3 regions of the Lysinibacillus capsici genome follow, and region 2 is predicted to be linked to each of the others. Evidence: riboswitches for the same ligand, from Rfam matches in the RefSeq annotation. Region 2 holds a riboswitch; each other region holds the start of a gene.

Region 1 (10,419 bases), 2.1 Mb from region 2:
TACACGCTTTTCTAGCATTTTCATACCACTACCACCAGCTTGCATATGACGCAGCTGTCCATCTTTATCGAACACAAAATATGCTGGAACATATTGGTTTTCAAAAGCATCTGTTAGCTTCATTTCACTGTCTACAAAGATTGGTTGTACAATATCATGCTCTGCTGCTACTGCTTTAATTGTATCTAAATCAGTATCTGCCTCAGAACGTGGCATATGTACTGCTACAACGTTTAATTCATCTTTATATTGATCGCGGAAATTGTTCACATCTGGCATTGCTTCTTTACATAAATGACAGCTTACTGACCAGAAGTGGATTAATGTTGGTTTTTTGCCTACTAATTCTGCTTTAGTTACTTCACCATTTAACCAAGTCGTTGCGCCAACTAATTCAGGCATTTGTTCACGAAGTTTCATAAAAATCCTCCTCTAAAAGATCGTTTGTCTTCAAATATTTAGATAACGGGGTAAAAAAACTCTTTCCCAAAACAAAAATTCAGTTAAAAGTCCCCACAAGCTTGTCGTGGGGACTTTTAATTTTTCGCATAATCCTCTATTTAAATTATAGAGTTGCTTGGCCTGGACGCCAGTTAGCTGGGCAAAGACCACCAGTTTGTAGTGCTTGAAGTACACGTAGTGTTTCATCAACATCACGGCCGATGTTGTTATCAAATACTGTTTGGTATTTTAATTCGCCTTCTGGGTTGATGATGAATAAACCACGTAATGCGATACCTTCTTCTTCAATTAATACACCATATTCTTTAGATACTTGATGGTTTGTATCAGCAGCTAATGGGTATTTTAATTCACCAAGACCATTTTGCGTACGGTCTGTGTTAATCCATGCTAAGTGTGTATGGATTGTGTCAGTAGAAACACCGATTACTTCTGCATCTAAGTCTTCGAACTCGTCATAACGATCGCTCATTGCAGTGATTTCAGTTGGACATACAAATGTAAAGTCCATTGGATAGAAGAAAAGAACTGTCCATTTATCTTGTGCTTTAATATCTTCTAATGATACTTTACCAAATGATTTGTCTGAAAGTACTGCTTCCATTGTAAAGTCAGGTGCTTGTTTACCTACCATGCGTTCTGCCATAATAAATCCCTCCGAATAAATATGTAGTTTATATATTCCATTCGCACTAGCGAACTCGTCTTCTACGATAGCAGAGTAACCGCAGTTTTTCAAACAAGTAAACTCCGCCCGTTTGGATGATTGAAATGGATTGACAAAAATTCGTCAAATCCATAACTGGAATTATTGCTACTGTCTATCTACAAGCTATCTTTGACAATAATATTCTACACTATTCAAAATTTTTCTCATTTTCATTTATACCCCTTTTCACAACTTTTTATAGCTATTTTTTTCACGAAAAACGATTGCAAATTTTTTATTATTATGTATAATTGTAATGGTTTTAGTAAACTAAAAGTTTCGTTAAAGTAAACTTCATATTTCAAAAGTTTATCATTGCTAAACTTCTCTTAGGAGGGAAAAGATGCAAATAGGAGCAAAAATTAAAGCGCTTCGTTTAAAAAAAGGTCTTACCCAAGAGGAACTTGGAGAACGTACAGATTTAAGCAAAGGTTATATTTCCCAATTAGAACGGGATCTAAACTCACCTTCAATTGAAACATTATTTTCAATATTAGAAGTATTAGGGTCAAGACCCAAAGACTTTTTTGATGATGAATCACCTGAACAAAAGGTTGTTTATACAGAGGAAGATCAATCTACCTATACAGATGAAGAAAAAAAATATGAAATTCAATGGCTGATTCCTACTTCGAATGAAAAAGAGATGGAACCCATTTTCTTAACCTTTGCGGCAGATGGCGAGTTCAAACAGTTTGAGCCTTCACTTTCTGAAACATTTATTTATGTGGTTAAAGGGCGTATTCGTCTCGTTTTAGGGAATGAACAGTATATCGCAAGTGAAGGTAACGCACTTTATTATGACGCGACAGACCATCATCAGATTTTTAATGCACATGATGATGAAACAAAAATTTTACTTGTCGCAACAGATTCTTATTTATAGCTTAAGGAGGCGCATCCATGACAACCAATTCAATTATCCGCTTTGAAAATGTTTCAAAGTCATATAGTGACGGCACCGTCGTTTTAAAAAATATCAATTTGGAGCTTGAAAAAGGGAAATTTTATACACTCCTTGGTCCATCAGGTTGTGGTAAAACAACCATTTTACGAATTATTGCAGGATTTACGGAACCTACAACAGGAAATGTATTTTTCCATGATAAAAAGATTAATGCAGTTCCTGCCAATGAACGTCAAGTTAATACTGTTTTTCAGGATTATGCGCTGTTCCCTCATTTAAATGTGTTTGAAAATGTCGCATTTGGCCTACGTATTAAAAAGCTTCCTGAAAAGGACATAAAAGAGCGTGTAGCTGAAGCCTTAAAGTTTGTCAATTTGGCAGGGTATGGTAACCGCGAAATATCTGAAATGTCTGGTGGACAACGACAACGTGTCGCGATTGCACGTGCCATTGTCAATGACCCTGAAGTAATTTTACTGGATGAGCCACTTTCAGCTTTAGACTTAAAGCTACGTACAGAAATGCAATATGAGCTACGTGAATTACAGCAACGTCTTGGCAAAACATTTGTCTTTGTTACACATGATCAGGAAGAAGCACTTGCCATGAGTGATGAAATTTTTGTCTTAAGTGAAGGCCAAATTCAGCAATCAGGTACACCAGTGGATATTTATGATGAACCGATTAACCGCTTTGTTGCTGATTTTATTGGTGAATCCAATATTGTACCTGGCGTGATGATTGAGGATTTCAAGGTTGAATTTGCTGGCAATGTTTTTGAATGTGTTGACCAAGGGATGAAGCCAAATGAAAAAATAGATATTGTCATTCGACCAGAAGATTTAGAAATGACAACAATTGATAAAGGCAAACTTGTGGTAAAAGTGGATACACAATTATTCCGAGGGGTACATTATGAATTATCCACATATGATAAAGATGGTAATGAGTGGCTAGTCCATTCATTGAAGAAAGCAGAAGTAGGGACTGAGATTGGTTTAGACTTTGATCCTGAAGCGATTCACGTAATGCGCTTAAACGAAACAGAGGAAGAGTTTGATAAACGATTAGAATCGTATGGAGACGATGAAGATGCAAACTAAAACATCGAAATCAGCGTTATTTCCATATGTGTTATGGATTGCCTTTTTCGTTATCGCGCCAATTGCACTCGTTGTTTATTATTCCCTGCTTGATTTACATGGCAACTTTACGCTCGATAACTACAAAGCGTTCTTTTCTTCGGTTTACTTAAAGATGACTTTGAGCTCGTTTTGGTATGCATTTTTAATTACATTCTTTACACTATTAATTTCATACCCAACTGCTTATTTTTTAACGAAGACAAAGCATAAACAACTTTGGCTTCTACTTATTATTATTCCTTCATGGATTAATCTTTTGTTAAAAACATATGCCTTTATCGGCATCTTTGGGTTATACGGGCCTATTAATGCATTTATCGAAGTATTTGGCTTTGATCCAAAGCAAATGCTCTTTACCGATATTAGCTTTGTCTTTGTGTCGGTCTATATCTTTATTCCATTTATGATTTTACCGATCTTCAATTCTTTAGATCGTTTAAACCCAACACTCATTTATGCAGCACGTGATTTAGGTGCTTCGGCTTTTACAACCTTCCGTCGTGTTGTTTTACCATTGACAATGGATGGCGTTAAATCTGGTATTCAAGTCGTCTTTATCCCTGCCCTATCCCTGTTCATGATTACTCGCTTAATTGCAGGGAACCGTGTCATTACTCTAGGCACAGCGATTGAACAGCAATTCCTTGTGACACAAAATTGGGGTATGGGTTCCACTATTGCTGTATTCTTAATTTTATTCATGGTGATTATCATGCTAATTACGGGACAAAAGGATAAAGGGGGTGGCGTACGATGAACAAACTATCTGCTTCAGCCAAAGTCTATTTATCAATTGTTTTTATCGTTCTCTATGCTCCAATTTTCTATTTAATCTTTTACTCGTTTAATAGTGGCGGCTCCATGAATAATTTTGAATCCTTTACTTTGGAGCATTATCAAGCTGTTTTTGAAGATTCACGTCTTCTTGTTATATTAATAAATACGGTCATCGTGGCATTACTTTCTGCTCTCATTTCTACTATTATTGGTACGCTGGGAGCAATTGGGATTGTGACGGTTAAGGATTCTAAAATGCGTAATACTTTATTATCCTTAAACAATGTCTTAATCGTCAGCCCAGACGTTATTATCGGGGCTAGCTTCTTAATTTTATTTACAATGGTAGGCATTAAACTGGGCTTTGCATCTGTTTTATTAGCGCATGTCGCATTTAGTGTACCGATTGTGGTATTAATGGTTTTACCAAAGCTACTAGAAATGAATAACTCATTAATCGATGCAGCATTAGATTTAGGAGCAACGAAAAAGGACGTTATGATGCGTGTCATTCTTCCTTATATTCAGCCAGGTATTTTTGCAGGCTTCTTCCTTGCCCTTACGTATTCATTAGATGATTTTGCCGTGACATTCTTTGTAACAGGTAATGGCTTTAGTACTTTATCCGTAGAAATTTATTCAATGGCCCGCGCAGGAATTTCTCTAACGGTGAATGCAATTTCTGGTTTAGTATTCTTTGTTACGGTTTTAGTTGTTGTTGGTTATTATTTCATTACTAGTCGTACGAGTAAAAGAATGGAGGGTCAACGATGAAGTCACTAATTCAAGCTACCATCGCCATCCTTTTCGTTTCAGCCCTTTTATTCTACGCGGCTGATGCCTTAAGTGCTGGTGGCGGTAAAAGTGGAAAAGACACGTTAACCATCTTTAACTGGGGAGAATATATTGATCCTGATTTGTTAAAAGAATTTGAAAAAGAAACAGGCATTCATGTTATCTATGAAACATTCGATTCCAATGAAGCTATGATGACAAAGATTCAACAAGGCGGAACAGCTTACGATATTGCTGTCCCTTCTGAATATATGATTGAGAAGATGAAGGAAGAAAAATTATTGATTCCTTTAGATAAGAAGAAAATCCCTAATTTAAAAAATATTGATCCTTACTTTTTAGATTTACCATTCGATGATAACAATAAATATTCTGTCCCTTATTTTTGGGGAACAGTAGGTATTGTCTACAATCCAAGCCTTGTTGGAGACTTAGACTTCTCCTCTTGGGACGATCTATGGGACTCTTCTTTAAAGCGAAAAGTCTTTTTAGTAGATGGTGCGCGTGAAGTCATGGGCATGGGCTTAAACAGTCTTGGCTATTCTCTGAATTCACTAGATGATCAGGAACTTCGTGAAGCTACTGACAAATTAATCACACTCGCACCAAATGTAAAAGCGATCATTGGAGATGAAATTACACCGTTAATGATTAATAATGAGGCAACTGTTGCCCTTACATGGTCTGGCCAAGCAGCTGACATGATGTATGAAAATGAAGAGTTAGACTTTGCTGTACCTGAGGAAGGCTCAAACTTATGGTTTGATAATATGGTCATCCCAAAAACATCGAAAAATATTGATGGTGCCCACGCCTTTATTAACTTCATGTTAAGTGCTGAATCAGGTGCTCAAAATGCCGATTTTGTAGGCTACTCTACTCCTAATATTGCAGCCATGGACTTGATGGACGCAGAAGTTGTTTCCGACGAACGCTACTATCCTTCTGAAGAACAACGCGATACATTAGAGGTCTACAAAAATTTGGGACCTGATTATTTAGGGAAATACAACGAATTATTTTTAGAATTTAAAATGAGTATCCGATAATTAAACTAGCGAATTGGTTTTCACACCAATTCGCTAGTTTTTTTCTCTGCCTATCTAACTTCCTATTAAATAAGAACATTTTCAATCGACTATTTGTATTATTATATTTAGAAAATATTTTATCTAAATTTTAATAGATGCTCCCATCATCTGTTATGGGAAACTTTACCTATAGATTTTTTCATCTAATCTGCATAAATTTATATATTCTTTATCCATTGTATTAACAATAAATAAGCCATAAGTGTACTTTTGGTATTCCATAATTTTGATGCCACTACTATAACAGTCGCTACAATTTATAGACCATTACAGACAAACTCACAAATTTTTTAATTCTTCTTTTATAAGAGAAATCCATCGATTGTTGTTGCTCGATTCTATAGTTCTCCTCCCTCAATTTTTATGACTAAAATGTATTATTTCATCATCCTTAGGTACGCAGATGAAAACTTTTGTGGAAAACCATTCTAAATATAGAACCAGTACGATAATCTTAACTATTAGCCAAGCAATAATTCTTTATGATAGACTGTACTAAATTTGATTACAAAAAGGGGGTTCATTCGATGACCCAGCAGAAGTCCAATAAGGCGGCTTTGTATATTTTAATGTTTAATATGTTTATCGCAATGGGGAGTATTGGCATTATTATTCCTGTCATGCCAGAGTATTTAAAAATATTTGGTGCAGCAGGACAAGTTCTAGGTATGCTAATCGCAACGTTCGCCTTAGCTCAATTCGTATTTTCTCCTATTGCTGGGAATCTTTCAGATCAGTACGGTCGAAAAAATTTAATCATTTTCGGTCTTATCGTAACAGGTCTTGCACAAATCGGATTTGGCCTTGCTACAGATGTATGGATGCTCTTTTTAGCACGATTTTTAGGTGGTCTAGGTTCTGCATTTGTTGCTCCTCCTATTATGGCTTTTGTCGCTGACGTCACAACCTATGAAGAACGCGGGAAAGGTATGGGGATGTTGGGTGCCGCTATGTCTCTTGGCTTTATGATTGGACCTGGTATTGGTGGCTTTTTAGCAAAGGTAAGCTTACATTTCCCATTTTTCACAGCTGGAGCTGCAGCCATTGTAGCATCTATTTTATCTTACTTTTTATTACCTTCTACCAAACCAAACACTGCGCAACAGAAACAAAAGCAAGACAATCTGGCGAAGCAAATGGCTCGTTCCATACATATGCCTTATTTTGTTATGCTCATAATTATGCTGGTGTTCTCGTTTGGAATTGCAAATTTCCAAACGACATTGTCATTATTTGTGACAGAAAAGTTTAATTACACACCTGTAGATATAGCGATTATATTAGTTGTTGGTGGTGCTTTTGGAGTAGTAGTACAAATGTTTATTATTACACCACTGTTCAATCGTTATGGTGAAATGAAAGTAGTACTAGTTAATTTGTTTATTGCATCCGTTGCTATTTTCTTAATATTATTTGTTTCTGGCTTTGCCCTTATATTAGTTGTAGCAACAATTTTCTCTACAGCAACGACATTAATTCGTCCAGCTGTTAATACACTTATCTCAAAACTTGCAGAAAAAGAGCAGGGATTCGCTGCGGGCTTGAATAATGCCTATATGAGCCTTGGGAATATGATTGGACCCGCTTTGGCAGGTTTATTATTTGACTGGAATATGAATAGCCCCTATATTTTTGGTTCTATCATATTATTAGCTTGTTTCTTCCTTGCACTCATCTGGACAGTGAAAAAAGCACCTCATTTAATGCAACCCGATACAAAATAGTCTGAAAAATCATTGACTATTTTTAGCAGTATGTTACATTATTGTTGATTCACTAAATTGAATAATCTTAACCACTAGGGGAGTCTTTAAAAGGCTGAGACGTATATGGTAATATACGGACCCTTTGAACCTGATCTAGTTCACACTAGCGGAGGGAAGTGGCGCTACTTGCTGTTGTCACTATATACACGCAAGGCCGCTTCCTATTGTTTAAAGGGGGTGGCCTTTTTATTTTTCCTCACCAACTTTACTAAAAGGAGTGAACTTTATGTCAATTCGTAAATTAACAGTCATGGCTTTATTAGTAGCCATTGCTGTTGCAGGCTCTACTTTCGTATCCATCCCAACAGGCATCGCACGTGCTTACCCCGTTCAGCATGCGATTAATGTGATAGGAGCTATTATACTTGGACCCGTACCAACAGTTATAGTTGCCTTTGTCACTGCTATCATTCGTATTCTTACTGGAACAGGCTCTCTACTAGCCATCCCGGGTAGTATCATCGGCGCGTTCTGTGCTGCCTTTGCCTATAAATATAGTAATAAAATGTGGTTAGCTAGTATCGGAGAAGTTATCGGAACTGGCATTTTGGCTTCACTTATTGCCGTCCCTTACGCAAAATTATTCATGGGAACATCTGTAGCAGCATTCTTCTTCCTACCAGCCTTTTTAACATCTAGTACAATCGGCGCCATTTTAGGTGTAATGGTTGCGAGTAGCTTGCGTAAAACAGAGTTAGTAAAGAGGTTTAATTCTTCTCTTTATTGAGAGGGATTGAATTATGAGCATTCATTGAGCTGGGGTAGTCCAATTTGGAGCGCTTTTCTTCTCTTTATGAGCAAAGAGCCTACTTTTTAGATAATTCTTACCCTCTTTACAAAGGGGATAGCTCTCTATTTCAAGGAATATAAAAAGCAGTGCAAAACTATTCGAGTTTGCACTGCTTCCTCTATTTTAAGATCGTTTTTTCATGCCTTTTAACAACTGTGCTACATTCGTGTCTTCTGGTATAGTTTTTTCCTCAACCAGCGGCTCTTTTTTCTTCGCATTCGTTAGGAAATTCCAACCAAAACGTCTTATGGTAATATCAATAAAGAAAAGAAGCATACTCGCTAAGAGTAGCCATGTGGCAATATTTTGCCGATCTGCTCCTTTTGTCGTAAAGTCACGGAAGACATCTTGTGGTTCCTTTAAAACAGTGCCTCCTGTTCGTTGCGTTAACTCTTCTATCAGTTGGTTATTTACAGGGAGTAGCTCGTATTCAGCACTATAAGGAACACTTAGCCCTGCCTGATAAATGGCCTGCTTTTCATCTGCTACACGGAAGAAAATTAATCCAGGTTCAGCTTGTACTACAGCTCGAACTTGGGATGCGGAAATGGTTTCAAGTTGTGTTTCTAGCTCCTCCCCTGCTTCATTTACTGCAACAATATCTAAAAATGCAGCTTCATTTGTAGGGTCTGTAATCATAAAGGAACCATCTGCTTCCAATCTTACATCATAGGCTACATCATTGTAGCTTGGTAGCATTTGAGAAATAAGTGTTTGCCAAAATACTCCCCAATTTTGCCATCTTGCCCAATCTCCTGTCCATTTACCCGTTGAATCAGATGTAAAGGCAAATGTTTTACCAAGACCATATTGCCACTGCGCTAACACAGGATCTTCCTTTTCGCTTTCTGCTACGACAGTAGCCCCCTGTTTTGCCGTTGTCCCAATGTATGCATTCATTTGTGGGACACCATTAGCAAACAGTGTGTTCCATCCTGCTGCATTATAAATTGCAGGGTAAAATGGATTGTCCTCAATATAGGTACGGGAAATCATAGCAGTTTCACGAGATAAAATAGAAGGAATGGTTTGCTCATCTATGACATCATAGAAACGTCCACTGCCCATGTCACTAAGTGCTTCTAATAAGTTCGCATCGGCATCTTGTCCAATCGCTACTGTCGATAAGGTTATACCATCTTCTTTTCCTTCAGTAATTAAATCCTCATAGTTCCCTGCCTGTGATTGCCCATCTGTTAAGAGAATAATATGCTTACGTTGGAGCTTTAAATCAGCAAGGTTCTCGTAGGCTTTAGCTAATGAACTATAGATTTCTGTTCCCCCACCAGGTGTTACGGATAAAATAGTATCCACAGCCTCTTCTTTACTGCTAAGTGGCCCTGTCTCTATAATCTCCCAAGGACGATCATCAAAGGCGATGAATCCTAATGTATCCTCATCTCGCAACATCTCAACAGAACGTGCCGCAGCTTCCTTAGCAAGCTCTAGCTTCGAGCCTTGCATACTGCCAGAACGGTCAAGTACAATCACTAATCCTAAGGAAGGTAATTGCTCTTTGCCCTTAATTTCCATTTCCACTGGCAATAAGGTTTCAATCGGTGTTTTAAAGTAGCCGCCTAGACCAAAACTATTTTCTCCACCAACCATTGTAAAACCAACTCCAAAGTTTTTGACTGTTTGCTCAATAACACTCATTTTTGCTTCACCCACTAAATGACCTGGTACATTGTCGAAAATAATAGCATTATATTGCAAATAGCTGGATAGTTCATTTGGTAGACTTTTAGGTGCTACAACATCATAGGCAATGGATTGACTACCAAGTGCTGCTGCGATGGGTGAAGCTGTATCATAACCATTAACGATTAATAAATGTGGTTCACTTTGAACCATTGTGACACTAGTTAACTTATTGTTTTCAAAAATAGCATCCTGACCAACTTGAACAACGGCTTCATATTTTACAAGTCCTTCAGCTGTTGCTGCATGTTTATAGGTAAACACATTCGTGCCTTC
Region 2 (10,419 bases):
AAAAGAATACTATCGCTCTGCAAGAAAGACATTGCTGGCTCATCAGCATTCATTCGGTGTAGCATTACCTGCATTAGAGAAGAAGCTAGAGACATTTGTTCAAAAATTTGAAGAGTTCGATGTCCTAACAAATGAAGGTAATTATTTGCAAGCGCGAGAAATTGTCATTAGCTTAAATCAAGAATCACAGCAGACATTCGATTATATTAATGATGTTCCAACCATCTTAACGGAAATTCAAGTAAAACTACCAGGTGCGGTTCAGGAATTGCGTAATGGTCAGCGTGAAATGGAAGACCAATCTTACTATTTACAGCATTTAGAATTGACAGATGCACTGAATAAATATGAAAAAGAATTTGAGGCATTAAAACTCGAACTTGCAGAGCTGAATTTAAAAGTTGTTAAACCGCGTGTGACAGAAATAAATGAAGAAATCGACCATTTTTATGATTTACTTGAAAAAGAGGTTATTGCTAAAAACTATGTAGATCAAAATTGTGATCGTTTATTAAGTTCTATTAACAATGTCATTTCTTCAACAAAATTAGTGAATGACGAGGCAACGTATGTACAGCAAAGTTATCATTTAAATGAAAAAGATGCCGAAATTCCAAAAGCCGCTTTAAAACAATTGGAAGCACTGCAACGTCGCTATGATCTATTAGCTATGCGAGTTAGGGAAGAAAAATCAGCTTATTCTAGCTTACAGGAAGAGTTAATCGAAATTAGTGAAGAGCTTGAACGAATTCATGAAGAACAAGGTCATCTATCGAATACAATGAAGAAACTTCGAATAGATGAAAATAAGGCACGCGCTCAAGTCGAAAACTTAAAGAAAATATTACAGGATACTGATCGTTTATTGAACAAGGCAAATATTCCAGGAATTCCTGAGGAGATGGATGCAAGACTTGATGAGGCAGCAGAGCACATCTATGTTGTCATGCAAAGCTTGCAAGAAGTACCACTTAATATGGGTACTGTTCATAATAATCTAAATGCAGCAACACTCTGTGTAGAGGATGTTAAAGTAAAGGCACATGAGTTAATAGAAAATGTGATGCTCATTGAACGTATTATTCAGTACGGTAATCGCCATCGCGCATCGAACCCAAAATTGAACGGACGTTTAAGAGAAGCAGAAGAGGCTTTCCATCAATTCCGTTATGCAAAGGCTTTAGAAGAAGCAGGTACAGCAGTGGAAGAAATGGAGCCAGGTGCCTTAAAGCGTATTCAGGAAATGGTGGCCGAAGAATTCATAGCAAAATAATTCAAATAACATTTTGAGCTGTCTAAAAAGTATAGCGATTACTTTTTAGACAGCTTTCTATTTATGCTTAGATTAGGATGTGATTCAGTATGAAACTGTCGATCAAAGAAATGAATGAACATTTTGCAAGTGAAATTTTACAATGGCAATATGTAGCACCTTACAATTTTTACAATAATGAATTATCGGATGAAAATATACAAGAAATGCTTGATAATCCTTACTTTGCGATCTTTAATAATCATAGTGAATTAATTGGCTATTATTGTACAGGTACGGCAGCACAAGTGCCAAAAGGGCAAGATATCGGAGCGTATGAAGAATACTGTATAGATATTGGAATTGGGTTGAAGCCAAATCTAACAGGTCGAGGATTAGGAACAACATTTTTTTCGTTTATTGTTCAAACAGTTCAAGAAGAACATCATCTACCATTACGTTTAACAGTTGCCCTATTTAATAAGAGAGCAATTCATCTTTATGAAAAATTTGGTTTTGTGAAAGCAATTGAATTTAGTACACCAACAGAGTTTGTCACGATGGTGAAAAAAATGTAGGATATCAATTAAAATTTAAAGAATCGTTAAAGTTAGTGGTCAATCGCCAAAGATTGCGTTATGATAAATACCGTTAAATCAACGTTTTGAAAGTGTGTGAAAAGTTATGGTTAATACAATTTATTTAGATAATAGTGCAACAACTAAGCCTTTAAAAGAGGTTATGCAGGCATTTATGGTTGTGAATGAGCAGTATTATGCCAACCCTGCTTCCATTCATGCTATGGGTGTTGAAGCAAATGATTTATTAATACGTGCGCGTGAGCAAGTAGCAGATATTTTGCAGACAGAGGCAAAAAATGTGCTATTTACTTCAGGTGGTACAGAATCAAATAATGCAGCTATTTTTGGCATAGCACGTAGTAATACGCATATAGGAAAGCATATTTTAACGACTGAAATCGAACATCCATCAGTGCTAGAAACAATGAAACAGCTTGAAAAAGAGGGCTATGATGTTGAATATCTTCGTGTAGATCGAAATGGTGTGATTTCTCTAAATGAGCTTCGTACTAAAATACGAAAAGAAACAATTTTAGTTAGCATCATGCATGTGAATAATGAGATGGGTGCGATTCAGCCTATAAAGGAAGCTGCAAAAGTGATTCATGAAATGAGTCGTGCTGCCTTTCATGTTGATGCTGTGCAAAGCTTTGGGAAATTAGCAATATCCTTTAAAGAAGAAGGACCTGACTGTATTTCTATCTCTGGCCATAAAATACATGGCTTTAAAGGCTCAGGAGTGTTAGCATTCCGTAAACCCATAAGATGGCAGCCCTTTGCTCTTGGTGGAGGTCAGGAATTTGGTATGCGTAGTGGTACTGTAGCAGTTTCGCAAGCTGTTGCTTTAGCGAAAGCGGCTCGACTTGCTGTTGAAACAATGAACGAACGCACAAATAAATACCGTCAATGGCAAGATGAAATCCGCACTCAGCTAGAAAGTTACGGCGAAGCAGTCCATGTGTTATCAACCCCACAGGGAGCTGCGCATATTGTGTCATTTAGTGTTCGGGATTTAAAAGGGGAAGTCATTATTAATGCTATGCAAAAACGTGGTGTCATTGTGTCGACATCAAGTGCATGTTCTTCCAAGCAAACGAAAACAAGTCATGTAGTCGAGGCGCTTCACCTTGATGAGCATTATAAAAAAGGTGTGATTCGCCTTAGCTTTGGCGCACATAACACAATAGAAGATATAGAAAACTTTAAACAAGTACTAGCAGAAGTAATGTTGGAACTCAAAGGAGAAAATAAGTAAATGATTTGGAAAGAAATTTTAATTAGATATGGTGAGCTTTCTACAAAAGGTCGCAACAAAATGGATTTTATCCGCCGCTTACGTGAAAATATTCGTCATGCCTTTGCAGATTTAGGTCAACTGCATATTCGCACAGAACGCGACCGTATGTTTATCGCCATAGAAGACGAAGCACAAATGCAAATGCTAATTACAGGTTTACCTAAAATTTTTGGTATTCAATCATTTAGCCCTGTCGCTGCATGCGAAAAAGATATGGACAGTATGAAAAAGCTCGCTATCACGATTATGGAGACATTTAAAGACGAGCCACATACATTTAAAGTAGAGGTAAAACGTACTGATAAAACATTTCCTTTAGAATCTCATGCCATTCAACGTGAGATCGGGGGCTATGTTTTACCACAATTTCAAAATTTATCCGTTAAAGTGAAGCAGCCTGATATTGAGCTACGTGTAGAAGTTCGCCATGATGCAACTTATATGATGGCACAAGTCATTCCTGGTGCAGGTGGAATGCCTGTAGGATCAAATGGCAAGTCTTTATTAATGCTATCTGGCGGTATTGATAGCCCTGTTGCAGGTTATTTAATGATGAAACGTGGTGTGCGATTAGAGGCAATTCACTTCTTTAGTCCACCTTATACAAGCCAAAATTCATTGGAAAAAGTTAAAGTGCTTGCCAATGAATTAACAAAATTTGGTGCTAGTATTCGTTTACATGTCATTCCTTTTACTGAAATACAAGTTCTTATTAAAGAAAAAGTACCTTCTAACGTATCGATGACGACAACACGCCGAATGATGTTGAAGGTTGCTGATCAGGTGCGTGAGGAAATTGGTGCACTTGCTATTGTAACGGGTGAAAGTCTGGGGCAAGTAGCGAGTCAAACGCTTGAAAGTTTAACAGCAATAAACGCAGTAACAAATACACCTATCCTTCGTCCGCTGATTTCAACTGATAAATTAGAAATTATTGATATTGCAGAAAAAATTGGCACATACGAAACATCTATTCAGCCATTTGAAGATTGCTGCACGATTTTTACACCAGCAAGTCCAAAAACAAAACCGAAGCTTGAAAAGGTTGAGCATTATGAAAGCTTTTCTGACTTTGATAAATTGATCGAGCGAGCAGTGAAGAATCGCGAGGTCTATATTTTCCCTAAGAAAGAAGAACAACAAGATAAATTTGCAGATCTACTATAAGGATTTAAAAGCCGTCTCAAAGCCCATTTTGAGACGGCTTTTTTGTATGGATATTGTTATTCCAATAGAGGTACAATTTACCTCTAAATTTTTTGTATTAAAAATCTAATATCGCACATTCTATATTCACAAGGAGGTGAGAAACATGGCTTCAAACAACAACCGTAGTTCAAACCAGCTTGCAGTACCTGGTGTACAACAAGCACTAGATCAAATGAAATACGAAATTGCACAAGAATTTGGTGTTCAATTAGGAGCTGAAGCTTCAGCTCGTGCCAACGGTTCCGTTGGTGGTGAAATCACTAAACGTCTTGTACAAATGGCAGAATCTCAATTAAAAGGTATGCCAAACAACAACCAATAAATGCTGATTAAGCATTTATAAACTTAAAACCAGTGACCGTAAAAGGCACTGGTTTTAGTTTGTTTATTTGTTCATTTATTTATACGAGTTAGAGATCTAAATGTAGCTACTGTATAATCAACATCTTTGCTTTGACAGATAGCTGAAATAACAGCAACACCATCAACCCCCGTTTGAAATACAGAATGTGCATTTGTGAAATTTATTCCACCAATTGCGACAATTGGTAATTCAGGATAAAGAGAATGAGCCTCCTGTAAAAAAGATGTGCCACATGGTGGTTGTGCATCGCTTTTAGAGGATGTTGGAAAGATTGGACCGATACCAACATAATCAGCTTGATGGTTAATAGCTATTTGCAATTCTTCCTCGCAATGGACAGATACACCAAGAATCATGTTCCCAACTCTTTTACGTGCTACACCTACAGGTAAATCATCTTGTCCGATATGAACTCCATCAGCTCCGAGTCGTATCGCTAGATCAACATCGTCATTAATGATAAAGGGCACATGATATTGATGACATAGTTTTTGACATTGGCGTGCAAATTGTTCATAGGCAAGTCCAGTTAACGCGTGAGGACCTTTTTCGCGAAATTGAAACATTGTAATGCCTGCTTGCAAGGCTTTTTCTAGGATATAGAGTGGTTGTTCTTGAGGAGGAACATTGCTCGTACCCATAATAAAATAAAGCTGCAAATCCTCACGTTTCATGAATAATCACCTCACAGGCTTCCTTATGCTGTTGATAAGCAAAATGATTAGTGGGTCCATGACCATTTCCAATCGATAAATTATACATAATAGCTAATTGGATATATTTTTTAGCTTCTATAATGGCATTTTCCAGAGTAAATCCTTGTCCAAGAAAAGCAGTAAGTGCTGCGGAAAATGTACATCCAGTACCATGCGTATTTTTTGTTTGGATTCGTGGAGACTGCATCGAAAAAGAACGTCCATTTTTAAAAAATACATAATCAATGGCATAAAGTGGATCTGCTAAATGACCACCTTTAATGATGACACATTGTACACCTAGCTGTAACAAGCTTTGAGCTACTTCTTTCATATCTTCAACATGGTGTATAGCTCTCCCCGAAAGTGCCTCTGCCTCTGGTATATTGGGCGTAACAATCGTAGCAAGTGGTAGTAAAGTTGAGCATAAGGTATCGATAGCTTCTTGCTGTAGTAGGCTTTCTCCACCTTTTGCAATCATCACCGGATCAACAATCAGTGGAATGTTTAGCTCACTGATGGTGTGTGCAATTGCTTTGATAATATTTGAGGAATAAAGCATTCCGGTTTTAATCGCAGCGATTGGAAAATCTTCTACCAAGGCCTCGAATTGTTTTTTTATAAAGGAAACGTCAATCGGGCAAACACCTGTTACACCCAAAGTATTTTGAGCAGTTAAAGCAGTAATCACAGAAGTACCAAACACTTCTAATTCCTGAAATGTTTTTAAATCAGCCTGTATACCCGCTCCACCACCACTATCTGAGCCAGCGATTGTTGTTACAATATGCATGAAGTTGCACCATCCTTTGATAAGCGATGTATAGCATTGAGTAAGGCTATTTGAAAATCACCAATGTCTGCAGTAAATGCGGATGCCAGTACACCTGCTTTTTTATAGTAAGTAAGTGTTTCTATTAATTGTTGGTAAGGATTATGGCTTACACTATAGGCTGCGCCACAAATTGCGCTAAGTAAACAACCTGTACCCGTTACTTCCGTCATTTGTGGATGACCACCAGCGATCCATTGGCTATGCTTGCCATCAGTTATAAAATCGCGTTCTCCTGTGACAATAACAATGCATTGATAGCGTTGAGCCAATGATGTGGCTTCTAATTCCGTAGCGATAGTGCCATGACCACTATCGACACCTTTTTGTTGCCAATTTACACCAACTATTGCTGCTAGCTCGCCGAGATTACAGCGAATCACGGCAAAGTGTATGTTGTCCAGTAAGTATCTTACGGTTTCCTTACGATAAGTTGTGGCTCCAACTCCGACAGGATCTAAAATAACAGGAATACCAAGTTTATTGGCTTTTTCACCTGCTAATAACATGGCACTTTTTGTGCGATCATTAAGTGTTCCAATATTAATTAATAATGCTTGAGCAATGGCCACCATCTCCTCTACCTCTTGGCAGTCATCAGCCATTACTGGTGAAGCACCTATCGCTAATAAACCATTTGCTTGAAAATTTGCCACTACATAATTGGTTATACAATGGATAAGTGGTTGCTGTTGACGAATTGTTTGAAAAATCATTGTAGTCCTCCTTTAGGGATGGACGTAAGCATGCAAAAAAGGCTCTTTTTGTGTAAAAATGCACGAAAAGAGCCTTTCATCTGAAAAACGATGTTTATTGCTCCCTACGTCAGTATTAACTAACAGGTTCAAAGGGTCAGGTTTTACCTTCTCAACTCTTATGAGTCCCCCTGCAATCTTGCTTTTAGTTGACCAAAATGTACCATACTTTTCATTTGTATTCAATAGCAAGTTTTCCTATAGATAAAATGTGACCGATGCCATATAGGAGAGTATGATAGTTGTCATGACTTTACCGAAATTAAGCACAAACCATTGAAAATGCTGAAAAAAGAGTTTTATAATGTGTCATAACAAAAGGGGGCAATTGCCATGAAAAGACAAGATTTAGTTGCACCAGAATGGTATAACATAGTAGAGGAAATTGAAAAATATGCTCAGGATGCAACCAAAAATGCTTTAATCATTTATGAAGAAAACCAAGACATCCAATGTATTACATATGCACATTTATTGGAAAAAGCGAATCAAGCAGCACATGTATTCACCAAGCAAGGTTTAAAGAAAGGTGATGTCATTTTAGTGATGGTACCACGTTCGGTTGAAGCATATATTGTGTATATTGCTGCTTTGAAAGCGGGTTTAACTATTATTCCAAGTTCTGAGATGTTAAGAACAAAGGATATTGAGTATCGAATTCATCATGCAAATGCTAAAGCAGTTATTGCATTTGAACCCTATATTGAACAGTTCGATAAAGTGGGAAATTTACAAGACATACTGCAATTTGTCATAGGGAATGCACATGAACCTTGGCAGAACATACTTGAAAAAATGAATAATCAACCTACAACCTACATAAATCCTATCCCAACAAAAAGCACAGACAATGCATTTTTAGCCTATACAAGCGGAACAACAGGAAATCCAAAAGCAGCAGTGCATACGCATAGTTGGGGCTATGCTCATTTACGAACAACAGCACCACATTGGTTGGGTGTACAAGAAAATGATATTGTTTGGGCGACTGCAGCACCAGGGTGGCAAAAATGGATTTGGAGTCCATTTCTAGCTACTTTAGGCAGTGGTGCTACTGCATTTGTCTACAAAGGTAAATTTGAAGCAGCTTCTTATTTAGCATTGCTTGAGAGATTCAAAATCAATGTACTATGCTGTACACCAACTGAATATCGTTTTATGGCAGCGCTTGAAAATTTACATGAATATGATTTAAGTGCAATTCGCCAAGCTGTATCAGCTGGTGAGCCATTAAATAGTGAGGTTATTAGAGTATTCTTGGAAACATTCAAATTACAAGTGCGAGATGGCTATGGACAAACGGAAAATACATTATTGGTAGGCACAATGGTAGGGATGGAAGCGAGAGTTGGTTCTATGGGAAAACCTACTCCTGGCAACACTGTTGAAATTATTAATGATTTGGGCAAACCTGTTACAATCGGAGAAGTTGGTGATATTGCTGTTCATCGCGAAACGCCAGCACTCTTTAAAAAATATTTAAATGATCCTGAACGTACAAATTTACAATTTCGTGGGGATTGGTATATTACAGGAGATCGTGCTTATAAAGATGAAGATGGCTACTTTTGGTTTGACGGACGAGGAGACGATGTTATTATTTCCTCAGGCTATACAATTGGCCCTTTTGAAGTAGAGGATGCTTTAATGAAACATCCAACTGTAAAAGAGGCTGCTGTTATAGCGAGCCCTGATAAAGTAAGAGGAAATATTGTCAAAGCATTTATTGTTCTGCGCAATGGTGAAAAAGGTGATGGAGCGCTTATTCAAACACTCCAAAGTCATGTTAAATCATTGACTGCTCCTTATAAATATCCACGTGCTATTGAATTTGTAGAGGAACTACCAAAAACATCTTCTGGGAAAATTAGACGTGTCGAATTACGGCAACAAGAAATCAAACACCTCCAATTATAATATTTCCTAGGAAATAATGTCGAAAATCAAAGTTCATCAAAGGTATGGACTTTGATTTTTTTATTTTTTTTAGGTAAGGTAATATGAGGAAATACATAGCTTAAAGCTTTTTGTGTTTAATTATTGCAAAAAAATGAAACAAATTGGCAAGTCATACGTATTACGTGTTGAGGAGGCGGAAAGACATGAATGTAAAAAGGTGGGTTGCTTTAGTAGTGGCAGGTATTCTCTTATTATTTTCGTTAGGAATTAATACCATTTTTGCGCTATTTAAAGCGGATTTCCTAGGTAATTTTGATAGCTTAATGGCAGGTAATAGCTTAGATGTATATGAAAATGTCATTGAAGGTGAAAATTTTGATAAGCGAATTGCTTATTTAAAGGTAGATGGAACGATTCAAGATATCGGCTCAAGTACATTGTGGCAACCAGTTGCCTATGATCATCAATTTTTCTTAGAACAATTAGATAATATTTTATATGATGAGTCCATACAGGGTGTTGTTTTAAGCGTTAATTCACCAGGTGGTGGTGTAAAGGAATCTGCAGATATCTATAAAAAGCTACTAAAAATTAAAGAAGAACGACAAATTCCAATTTATGTATCAATGGATTCTATGGCAGCTTCAGGTGGTTATTATATTTCGGCACCAGCAGATAAAATATTTGCCCATCGTGATACAATCACAGGTTCTATTGGTGTTATCATGCAATCTATTAACTATCAAGAGCTTGCTGAAAAAGTAGGGGTCAAATTTGAGACGTTTAAATCTGGAGAGCATAAAGATATGCTAAGTCCAATGCGTGAAGTGACAGCTGAGGAACGTGCAATGATGCAAGATATGATTAATGAAACGTACGAAGAATTTGTAGATATTGTAGAGCAAGGACGTAATATGTCTGAAGCAGAAGTGAAAAAGGTTGCAGATGGTCGTATTCTTGGTGGTACAAAAGCGCTTGAAGCAGGGTTAATTGATGAAATTGGTGATGAAGAAGCGGCCATTGCAGCTCTTCGTGAAGATTATGGACTTGAAGATGCGGCTTTATTTGAGTATTCATACGATATGGGTGGCTGGCAATCATACGTAGGTATGAAAATTGGCTCCATGTTCGGTCCCTCTGCCGAAGAAAAAATGCTAATGAAAATCATGACGGACTATAGCGCTCCGAAAATGATGTATCTATATGGGGAATACTAAGGGGGGGAGCACAATGACAAACGATGAAATTGTTATGCAAGGTTCACCCTCATTGGAAAATGGCTTCTATATAAACACTTCAGGAAAATCAGCACATGAAAAAAACTATGCATTAAAAACTGCTGGTTTTTGGGTACGATTTTGGGCATTTTTATTAGACGGATTCATCATTTCTGCTGTAGGTGGAATACTCGTCAATCCTATCTTCTATTTAATGGATTGGTCTTTATCTGATTCGGTTTGGTATGCGCCAATTTCTATTATTACAGCAATTTTCTACTATAGCTATTTTGTGCTGATGACCAAGTTCTTTGGGCA
Region 3 (10,419 bases), 1.5 Mb from region 2:
ACAGTAATCAAGCTTTTTGGTGGCCTTCATGTTGTTTTACCAAATGGTCAGTCACAACCGATTAAATGGCGAACTTCCAAAGCTAAAGAACTATTTGCTTACATGCTAGAGCATAAAAATGAAATGATTTTCCGTGATACCATTCTTGAGTTATTTTGGCCAGAGTCTGATATTGATAAAGCTTCCAAACAGCTTTATACAGCCATTTATACCATACGGAAAACATTAAAAAACTATGGGGTGGAGGGCGTAAAAATTTCAAGTCCTTTGCTAAGTTCTGGCTACAAACTAGTAGTTGAAAATATTGTGGTGGATGTAGAACAATGGCTAACTCGCTTAAAATTATTACCTCCAATACAGCAGACAACAGTGGATGAACATGAACAAGTATTCCAGATGTATACGGGTGATTATTTAGGAGACTGTGATTATTTATGGGCGGAAAGTGAAAGAGAACGCTTAAGGAGACTATGGTTGCACCATGCTCAGCAACTAAGCGAATTTTACATAAGAAATGAAAGTTACAATGCTGCTATAAAGGTGCAGGAAAAAGTGCAAGAACTATACGCTGATGCAGAAGACAACTATTTTACTTTAATGAAGCTTTATGAGCTACTGAGTAATTCAGCTGCCGTTGAGGAGCAATACGGGCTGTTAAAAAAGATGCTTCAAGAGCACTTGGCAGTGGAACCAAGTGAGGAGATTGAGGATTGGTATAGGAGGTGGAAACAGACAAATGCTACGTCTTACATGGATGTGTTTAGCTAATATGAAAGGGACTCTGCATAACGCAGAGTCCCTTTCATATTAGTTGTATTTTGTGGTTTTCATATTGTTGTAATAAATAAGCGCATCGTTTAGGTTATTAAATGCATTTGTAATTTCAGTTTGAGTTGCTTGGTAATTATTATAAACTAATTGTGCTTGTTCGATAGCATACATTATTTTTTGATATTCAGATAAGGTAGTCCATTGTGAATAAAGTGGTACATCGCTACCATCTCCTTTATTAGAGACTGAACCAATTCCCGTAGTTGCAGATGTAATAAGTGTTTGCAAACTAGTTTTCTCAATATAATATCCATTATTACCATACTTATAAGCATTCTTATAAGTCCAGATGGCGTTGTTTAAATTATTGATTGCGTTGGCGATATCAGTTTGAGATGCATAATAATTATTTACGACTGCTTGAGCAGATGAAACAGCAGAATCAATTGCGTTCTTTTCGGATTGTGTAGTCCAAGGGTTATTGTAATAAACATCCGAGCCGTTATTCCAAGAAACTGTTACGTATTGAACAGAGTTGATTAAGGATTGTAATGAAGCTTTATCACCATAGCCGTATTTTGTTCCACTCTTCTGTGCAGCCTGGTATACTGCTAGTGCATTTTTATACTGACTTATAGCATTTTTTACTTGCTCTTGTGAGGCACTATTATTGTTTGCTACAGCTCTTGCACTTGTTACTACAGATTCGAATGCAGTACGTTCTGTCTGTGTTGTCCATTTGTCCGTATTTAAAACATCATAGCCGTTTACAGATACTTGTACATACGGTGGGGATGCGATAAGTGTATTAAGTTCTTTTTTATCAATGACAGGAAGCGTCACGGAGACACGACTATCGTCCACCTGTACATTGTTTACGAGATGTCCTGAATCTAAAGCTACTTTAGTACCGCCTTTTACAACGATTTGCTCGATTTTACCCTCACCGTAAAGGCTGAAATCATTTGCCACATCAATTGTAAGCTTTTCTATATTGGACATAGCTTCAAACGATGTAACTTTTCCTACTACATCTACTTTGGAAAGCGTTTGGTCAGAAGATATATTGACTTTAGTACGTTCCAAATTGATGTTTGATGATTTCATATCGATTAAAGTGACGTATAGCCAACTTACCTTTTTCGTTACAATTGGTTTTAGTGTAATTGTTTCCTCTACTGCTACTTCATCGAGTGTAACGGCTTTTTTTACTCTATTTGTAATGATGAGCTGACCATCCACACTAACATCTTGAATCTTTACATAGTCAGCGTTTACAGTAAGATCTCCCGAGATTTGTGCGTCACCTCCATCAAAATAAACAGATTTTTTGCTTGTACCTGCTTTGTTTAATATTAATGAAGTAACGTCCGTAATTTGACCATTTTTCACTACAATGGTAGCTCGGGCATTTGTTAATGCAGCTTTATTTGAAGTATCAAATAGGGGTTTTAATGCCGATTGAATTCTGAATGTACCATTAGATGTTATCACAGTATCTTTTGTTATGTTTTTGATCGTTACGGATTCACCTATTACTTTTTTTGCTGCTGCTACATGTGTCTCATATGAATTTGATTGAATTTGAGATGAGGCGGCATTCGCAGTAGACATTGGTAATACTAGTGTCGCTGTAATAGCCGTGGCCATTAATGTTGATAGCGCTTTATTTTTCATGTAAGTCACTCCAATCATTCTATTTAATAGTTAATATATCATATTTTCCTATAATTTAGAATTAGAAGAGGATGTTTTACTATGAATCTCAATTCAAATAAGTCATTAGTCCTTTATATTGAAAAATAATTATTTGGTGAAGTATCGGTATTTTTCTCTATAATTCTGTAAAATTTCTACTTTATTCGCTAAATATTTTATTGTGATACAATCATCCATCCATTATTATTAGTATAAAAGTGGGGGTGTTAGTTATGAAAAAATCAAGAGGAATTGCCTTAAAACTTTCTTCCCTTATAATAGGATTATTTCTCATTTTATTTTTATCCTATACGGTCATAACGGGGATTATTATAAAAAAGCAAAGTGTTGAAGACGCAGAGCATGGAACATTACAATCAGCTGAATCTTCTGCAGCTATTATGAGTGAAAGATTTAAGAAAGCCAATACGACATTACAAACAACAAAGCGTATCATAGAAAGCATGGAGAAGAATAATACGTTGTCTACCAAGGGTGTCATAGACGTAATGGAAAACAATTTAGCTAGCAATAATGACATTCTTGGAGTAGGAGCAATCTTTGAGCAAGATTCTATTATTTTAGAACCAACTGAAGCTGCTTTAGTAGATACTAAAAAACGTTTTATCCCTTATTTAAGTAAGAACGGAAATGATATCTCGACTGCTCTAATCGAAGGTATTGATGATAAGAGTATTTCTGAATGGTATTGGGTACCAAAAGAAGAGAGACGTGCAGTTTTGACAGAGCCCTATGATTATAATGTAAACGGACAATCCGTATTAATGACAACCATTTCTGTGCCATTAATCAATGCTTCCGGAACATTTTTCGGTGTATTGACAGCCGATGTATCAATCGATTTTTTAAATGATTTAACAAAATCGAATGCCCCAGAAGGCGGTTATGCGGCAATTATTACGAATAAAGGTGTGCTAACAGCTAACAGTTTTGGTGAAGAATTAGTTGGGCGCAATATGCAAGAGGATCCTACTTGGACAAGTATTAGTAAGACAATGGAAAATGGCGAGCTAACAAGTATGTACGTTGACTCTGATCAACTGAAGGAAAAGGCATATAATGTTTTTGCTCCAATGATTTTAGAGGGTATTGACGAAACATGGACTGTTCAAGTCGTGTTAGCTGAATCAAAGATTCTAGAAACATATAATCATGTATTTGTATTTACGATTATTGCTTCCATTATTATGGTGGTTTTGATGACAGCTGCAAGTGTGTTATTCATCTATAAACAACTAAAACCACTTAAATTTTTACGTGCATCGATTGAAACTGCAGCCGAAGGGGATTTAACACAAAAGGTGGAAGATCGATATATTAAGCCTGATGAAATTGGTGCAGTTGCTGTGGCCTATAATAATATGTTAGATAAAACCAATAGTGCGATTCAAACTGTACTAAATTCCACGAGGTTATTGAACCAATCTTCTAATCAGGTAAATGAGGCATTTAATGAGGTAGTTGCTTCTAGTCAGGAGGTTTCTGTAGCTATCAACGAGATTGCACAGGGAGCTTCGAAGCAATCAGAGGATACAGAAGAAACAAATTATCGAATGATGGATTTATCAGATCAGATTGATGCGATTACGGCTCTTTCTAATGAAATGGATGAGCTATCTCATAAAACAGGTGTAACAACAGAAAAAGGATTGCTTGAGGTTGAAAGTTTAAGAGAGCGTAATATGGAGACAAATGAAATGAATGGGCGTATCCAGCAGCAAATGGAATCATTAGCTTCTAATATTGCCAATATTAATCAGATTATTGCTTCGATCCAAAGCATTACCGAGCAGACTAATCTGCTAGCTTTAAATGCAAGTATTGAGGCTGCACGTGCTGGTGAGCATGGTAAAGGATTTGCTGTAGTTGCAGAGGAAGTTAGAAAGCTAGCAGAACAATCTAAAAATGAAACAGAAATTATTAAGAGTACAGTAGAAAGCATTCTTGAAAATTCTCAGCAGACAGTTGCTGTGATTGCATCTAATGCAGATTTAATGCAATCTCAAAATGAGTCAGTACAAAGCACGCAACTAGCATTTAAAGATAGCAGTGACTTGTCAGGTTCAATTGCAAATTCTATTAGTGAATTAATGAATAAACTATCTAGCATGTTAGAGCATAAAAATCAGGCAATCATGGCGATCCAAAGTATTTCGGCTATTTCAGAGCAAACAGCAGCCTCTGCGGAACAAGTAAGTGCTTCTGCAATGGATCAACAAGCAGAATTACAAAAAGTAGCAGAGTCTATTCAAAATATGAACGATATTTCAAACGAGCTACAAGAAGTTGTAAATCGATTTAAGCTTGTTTAAAAGCAAAGGCTGCCTTCAATATAGAGGCAGTCTTCTTTTATTGTGAAAGTCAGCGAAATTGACCTAGAAGGAATTCAACACTACTATTCACACTGAGAGGGGGACATTGATATGATGTATCTCGGAATGATTTTCTTTCAAATTGTTGTACCTATTTTAGTGTTACTTGTAATAGGCGCTATCCTACAAAAGAAATTTCGCTTTAATTTAAAAGCATTGTCTCAGCTTATTACATATTGCTTTATGCCGGCAGCTGTTTTTGTAAATTTATATGAAACACATGTGGAGTTATCGGTACTGGGAGAGGTCGGATTATTTATTGTACTCTTTATTGGTAGTCAAATGTTACTCAGTCATTTTATGGCAAAAGGGCTAGGTTTAGCTAGAACAGAGGCAGCTGTCTTTAAAAATAGTGTGGTGCTTATTAACTCGGGCAATTACGGTATTCCGGTGGCTCAAATGATATTTGCCACGCAACCTATTGGAGTAGCCATTCAGGTCATGCTCGTAATCTTTCAAAATATGACTACGTACACATATGGTTTATACAATTTAATTTCTTCTACAAAGTCAGGTATGACAATCATCAAGGATTTCTTTAGAATGCCTATTATTCATGCGCTGATTATTGGTGTCGCTATGAATTATTTTGATATCGGTATTCCACAGTTTATCAAAATTCCAGTAGAACATGTAGCAGATGGATTTATTGCTGTGGCCTTAATTACTTTAGGTGCGCAATTATCACAACTAGAGATGAAATCAATGTTTAATAAAACTGTCTTTATCAGCTGTTTTACGCGATTAATTATTGGACCATCTGTTGCATTAGCCATTATTTATATATTGGGATTAGATGGAGTCGTCGCACAATCACTGTTTATAGCTAGTGCCTTTCCAACATCCCGTAATAGTTCTATTCTAGCATTGGAATATGATGTAGAATCAGCAACAGCCGCGCAAGCTGTTTTATTTTCAACCATTGTAAGCTGTATAACGGTAACCATTGTGATCTATTTTGCGGAAGTATTATTTACCTAGTAAGATAAAAAATAACTTCCATCTCTTAGTATTATCTGCTACACTAGCATCAAACTAAATAGTATTAACTAGGGGAGTCTGATGAGTCAGGCTGAGAGGGGAACGCTACAAAGTTTCTTGACCCTTTGGACCTGATCTGGCTCATACCAGCGTGGGAAAGTTAAGAAGCTATTGCAGAGTATGCAATCAATAGACCTTTACATTCGTGGCCGGATCCAAATAATTATTTTGGATTCGGCCTTTATTTTTTGGATTGTTGGGGTGAGCTAGAATCGGTCCTTAGATTAAAATAAATTTAAGGGAGAGAAGTAGCTCATGTCAGCAATTAGTGAAAAGAATATTACCATTATGTCTAGCTTTGAAGGAAGTAAAAAAGTATATGTGGAAGGATCACGCCCAGATATTCTAGTACCTATGCGAGAAATTGCATTAAGTCCGACAACAGGCAGTTTTGGAAATGAAGAAAATGCTCCTATTCGAGTATATGATACGAGTGGGCCCTATACAGATCCAGCCTACCAAGTAGATATTACGAAAGGTTTACCTGCCTTACGAAATGCATGGATTCAAGAGCGAGGGGATGTAGAAGCATATGAGGGACGCTCCATTAAACCGGAGGATAATGGCTTTCGTCATGTTGATGACCCGCGTATTCAAGAAAATGTCTTCCCTGAGTTGGCGAGAAAGCCTTTGCGTGCTAAAAAAGGTAAAAATGTGACACAGCTTCACTATGCACGAAAGGGGATTATAACGCCTGAAATGGAGTTTGTAGCGATTCGTGAAAATATGAATCCTGAATTTGTACGTTCAGAAATTGCAGCTGGACGAGCTATAATGCCTTCTAATATTAATCACCCTGAGGCAGAGCCAATGATTATTGGGCGTAATTTTCATGTAAAGATCAATGCGAATATCGGGAATTCTGCTGTATCTTCTTCCATTGCAGAAGAAGTTGAGAAAATGACCTGGGCAACTCGATGGGGCGCAGATAATATTATGGATCTATCGACTGGTAAACATATTCATACAACTAGAGAATGGATTATTCGAAATGCTGCAGTGCCAGTGGGAACAGTGCCAATTTATCAGGCTTTAGAAAAGGTAAATGGTGTAGCAGAGGATTTAACGTGGGAGGTTTATCGTGATACTCTCATTGAACAAGCTGAGCAGGGTGTGGATTACTTCACCATTCATGCAGGTGTCCTTTTACGCTATGTACCACTAACAGCAAATCGTGTGACAGGTATTGTATCTCGAGGGGGCTCTATCATGGCACAGTGGTGTTTATATCATCATCAAGAGAATTTCCTGTATACACACTTTGAGGAAATCTGTGAAATTATGAAAGCTTATGATGTTGCTTTTTCCTTAGGTGATGGTTTACGCCCCGGCTCAATTGCAGATGCCAATGATGAGGCACAATTTGCAGAGCTTGAAACACTAGGCGAGCTAACACAAATTGCTTGGCAGCATGACGTTCAGGTGATGGTTGAAGGACCAGGTCATGTACCAATGCATCTGATTAAAGAAAACATGGACAAGCAATTAGAGGTTTGTAAGGAAGCGCCCTTCTATACATTAGGACCACTCACAACAGATATTGCTCCAGGTTATGACCACATTACATCAGCCATTGGGGCAGCCATGATTGGATGGTTTGGTACAGCGATGCTTTGTTATGTGACTCCAAAAGAGCATCTTGGTTTACCAAATCGCGAGGACGTTCGTGTGGGCGTTATCACTTATAAAATTGCTGCACATGCTGCTGATTTAGCAAAAGGTCATCCAGGTGCACAACAACGAGACGATGCACTGTCTAAAGCGCGCTTTGAGTTCCGTTGGCGTGATCAATTCAATTTGTCCCTAGATCCAGAGCGTGCAGTAGAATATCATGATGAGACACTGCCAGCAGAGGGAGCAAAAACAGCACACTTTTGTTCTATGTGCGGGCCTAAATTCTGTAGCATGAGAATTTCACAGGACATTCGTAATTATGCGAAAGATAAGGATTTGAATACGACTGAAGCGATCCATCAAGGTATGAAGGAAAAGGCAGAGGAGTTTAAAAAAGCAGGCAGTCAAATTTACCAATAATGAAAGAAAAGGCTTATGTCAAAAAATAGACATAGGCCTTTTCTTAATCAAAAAACTCCATGTGAATAGTAGATTCACATGGAGTAAAAGTTGGATTTGGATATCAATAATAAAGTGGAATATTAAACGTTTGTTGGTTGTTTTACATATGGGTTTGTAAGGTCCATACCTTCTAAGGAAAGACCCATCGCTTTAGCGACACCTTCACCATATGCTGGGTCAGCTAGATAGCAGTGAAGAATGTGACGGCGTTTGATGAATTCTTCAACAGAAGCCATATCATTCGCGGTATTTTCAAATAGACGTTGTTGCTCTTCCGCAGTCAATAGACGGAATAGTTTACCTGGTTGCTCAAAGTAATTATTATCGTCTTCACGGAAGTCATGAATACCTGCATGACCATCAATGCGTAATTCAGGCTCTTTATGGTCTAAATTATGCTCCCACTCGCCATAGCTATTTGGTTCATAGCTTAATGTCGAACCGAGATTGCCATCAAAGCGCATTGCTCCATCGCGGTGGAAAGTACGGAATGGACATTTTGGTGCGTTGACAGGAAGCATATAGTGATTTACACCAAGACGATAGCGTTGTGCATCCGCATATGCAAAGATACGCCCTTGTAACATTTTATCTGGGGAGAAGCTGATACCAGGAACAATGTTAGAAGGTGCAAATGCGGCTTGTTCAACTTCTGCAAAGTAATTGTCTGGATTTTTGTTTAACTCGAACTCACCTACAGGAATTAATGGGAAGTCTTTTTTATACCATACCTTTGTTAAATCAAATGGGTTGTATGGTAGCTCACGAGCTTGTTCCTCTGTCATTACCTGAATGTACATTTTCCATTTAGGGAAATCTCCTTTTTCAATTGCTTCATATAAATCACGTTGTGAAGATTCACGGTCTTGACCAATAATCTCATTCGCCTCGGCACCAGTTAAGTTCTTAATGCCTTGCTCTGTACGGAAGTGGAATTTAACCCAAACACGTTCATTATTAGCATTGATAAAGCTATACGTATGAGAACCAAATCCGTGCATATTACGGTAACTAGCTGGAATACCACGGTCAGACATAACAATTGTCACTTGGTGAAGTGCTTCAGGTAATGAAGTCCAGAAATCCCAGTTAGAATTGGCATTTTTCATATTTGTACGTGGGTCACGTTTTACCACATGGTTTAAATCTGTAAAATGTAATGGATCGCGGAAGAAGAATACAGGCGTATTGTTCCCTACTAAATCCCAGTTTCCATCTTCTGTATAGAATTTAAGGGCGAAGCCACGAATATCTCGCTCTGCATCTGCTGCACCACGTTCACCCGCTACTGTAGAGAAACGTGCGAACATTTCAGTTTTCTTGCCGATCTCTGAGAAGATTTTCGCCTTAGTATATTGTGAAATATCATGCGTTACAGTAAAAGTACCAAATGCACCTGAGCCTTTTGCGTGCATACGACGTTCTGGAATTACTTCACGATTGAAGTTTGCTAGTTTTTCAACTAACCATACATCCTGAAGTAAAAGAGGGCCACGTGGACCTGCTGACATAGAGTCATGGTTACTTACTACTGGAGCGCCACCTGCTGTTGTAAAGCGACGGCTACGATCATTTGCGTTTGTCATATTAGCTTACCTCCTGAAAAAAATGTGAGTCAAACTCTTCGTCTATAACTATAACAAATATAAAATAGAATTGCTAGTACATTATAATAATTATCGTTAAAGAATATTTGTATTTTAGTATAAACTATAAATATATGCGCTAGACATACGAATTATACATAGTTTCTAGCTTTAATTTATTTTATCTGATCTCAATATTATAGATAATTATCACGATAAGGTCATGATAATGACATCATGATAAGAATCTTTATTGAAAATAAAATCAACTAATTGAAAATCATTTTAATCAATCTTTTATTTTTTTCTATATCGGTTAGGTGTAATACCAATTTGTTGCTTAAATAATTTTATAAAATAATTTGGATCATCAAAACCGTTTAAATGAGCGATTTCGCTAATAGCAAAATCTGTTTCTAGCAGCATTTTTGTAGCATGATGAATTCTTACTTGTTGTAAATAGCGCTTAAATGGCAAGCCTTGTTTTCTTGAGAAAATCGTACTTAAATAATTGGGGCTTATTCCAAGCTTATGAGCAACAAAGGGAAGAGACAGTGCACTATCTTTAAATTGTTGATCAATTATTTCTATAGCTAGTTCAACATAATCAGCTCGTTTCTCTATTCGAGCTACCGTTGCTAACTCAATTAATGTCTGCGTGAAAGAAATAATCTCATTGAGTATCGTATAAAATATAGGATGCTCAATGATTAAGTGAAATAGCTGACGGTAGTTTTGTTCGATAACCGCTTTTTCATGTAATTTATATTTCAGCATAAAGCGTCTAATTTGTGCTAAGACACTCGTCAGATGAATGCGTAAATCATCTTGCTCATAATATATGCCTTCATTAG

Evidence for each region. A riboswitch is a leader RNA that binds a small molecule or an ion and turns the genes downstream of it on or off. The one in region 2 is predicted to bind thiamine pyrophosphate.
Region 1: linked by a shared signal. The riboswitch ahead of thiW (energy coupling factor transporter S component ThiW) and the one ahead of thiM (hydroxyethylthiazole kinase) in region 2 are both predicted to bind thiamine pyrophosphate.
Region 3: linked by a shared signal. The riboswitch ahead of thiC (phosphomethylpyrimidine synthase ThiC) and the one ahead of thiM (hydroxyethylthiazole kinase) in region 2 are both predicted to bind thiamine pyrophosphate.

Annotation. Positions count from the first base shown of each region.
Region 1 covers NZ_CP084108.1:939,166-949,584, reverse strand. The annotation lists gene LCP48_RS04435 (TlpA family protein disulfide reductase) at 1-420, opposite strand, end outside; gene LCP48_RS04430 (peroxiredoxin) at 566-1,108, opposite strand; gene LCP48_RS04425 (helix-turn-helix domain-containing protein) at 1,515-2,057, shown strand; gene LCP48_RS04420 (ABC transporter ATP-binding protein) at 2,075-3,181, shown strand; gene LCP48_RS04415 (ABC transporter permease) at 3,171-3,980, shown strand; gene LCP48_RS04410 (ABC transporter permease) at 3,977-4,774, shown strand; gene LCP48_RS04405 (ABC transporter substrate-binding protein) at 4,771-5,844, shown strand; gene LCP48_RS04400 (MFS transporter) at 6,414-7,610, shown strand; TPP riboswitch at 7,677-7,784, shown strand; gene thiW (energy coupling factor transporter S component ThiW) at 7,879-8,379, shown strand; gene LCP48_RS04390 (VWA domain-containing protein) at 8,566-10,419, opposite strand, start outside.
Region 2 covers NZ_CP084108.1:3,506,649-3,517,067, reverse strand. The annotation lists gene ezrA (septation ring formation regulator EzrA) at 1-1,273, shown strand, start outside; gene LCP48_RS17310 (GNAT family N-acetyltransferase) at 1,363-1,830, shown strand; gene LCP48_RS17305 (cysteine desulfurase family protein) at 1,937-3,088, shown strand; gene thiI (tRNA uracil 4-sulfurtransferase ThiI) at 3,089-4,297, shown strand; gene LCP48_RS17295 (alpha/beta-type small acid-soluble spore protein) at 4,443-4,661, shown strand; gene thiE (thiamine phosphate synthase) at 4,733-5,377, opposite strand; gene thiD (bifunctional hydroxymethylpyrimidine kinase/phosphomethylpyrimidine kinase) at 5,367-6,191, opposite strand; gene thiM (hydroxyethylthiazole kinase) at 6,179-6,946, opposite strand; TPP riboswitch at 7,031-7,128, opposite strand; gene mbcS (acyl-CoA synthetase MbcS) at 7,319-8,902, shown strand; gene sppA (signal peptide peptidase SppA) at 9,088-10,101, shown strand; gene LCP48_RS17265 (RDD family protein) at 10,115-10,419, shown strand, end outside.
Region 3 covers NZ_CP084108.1:312,485-322,903, forward strand. The annotation lists gene LCP48_RS01540 (AfsR/SARP family transcriptional regulator) at 103-768, shown strand; gene LCP48_RS01545 (S-layer protein) at 808-2,448, opposite strand; gene LCP48_RS01550 (methyl-accepting chemotaxis protein) at 2,703-4,802, shown strand; gene LCP48_RS01555 (AEC family transporter) at 4,914-5,843, shown strand; TPP riboswitch at 5,904-6,018, shown strand; gene thiC (phosphomethylpyrimidine synthase ThiC) at 6,159-7,937, shown strand; gene LCP48_RS01565 (catalase) at 8,060-9,565, opposite strand; gene LCP48_RS01570 (helix-turn-helix domain-containing protein) at 9,863-10,419, opposite strand, start outside.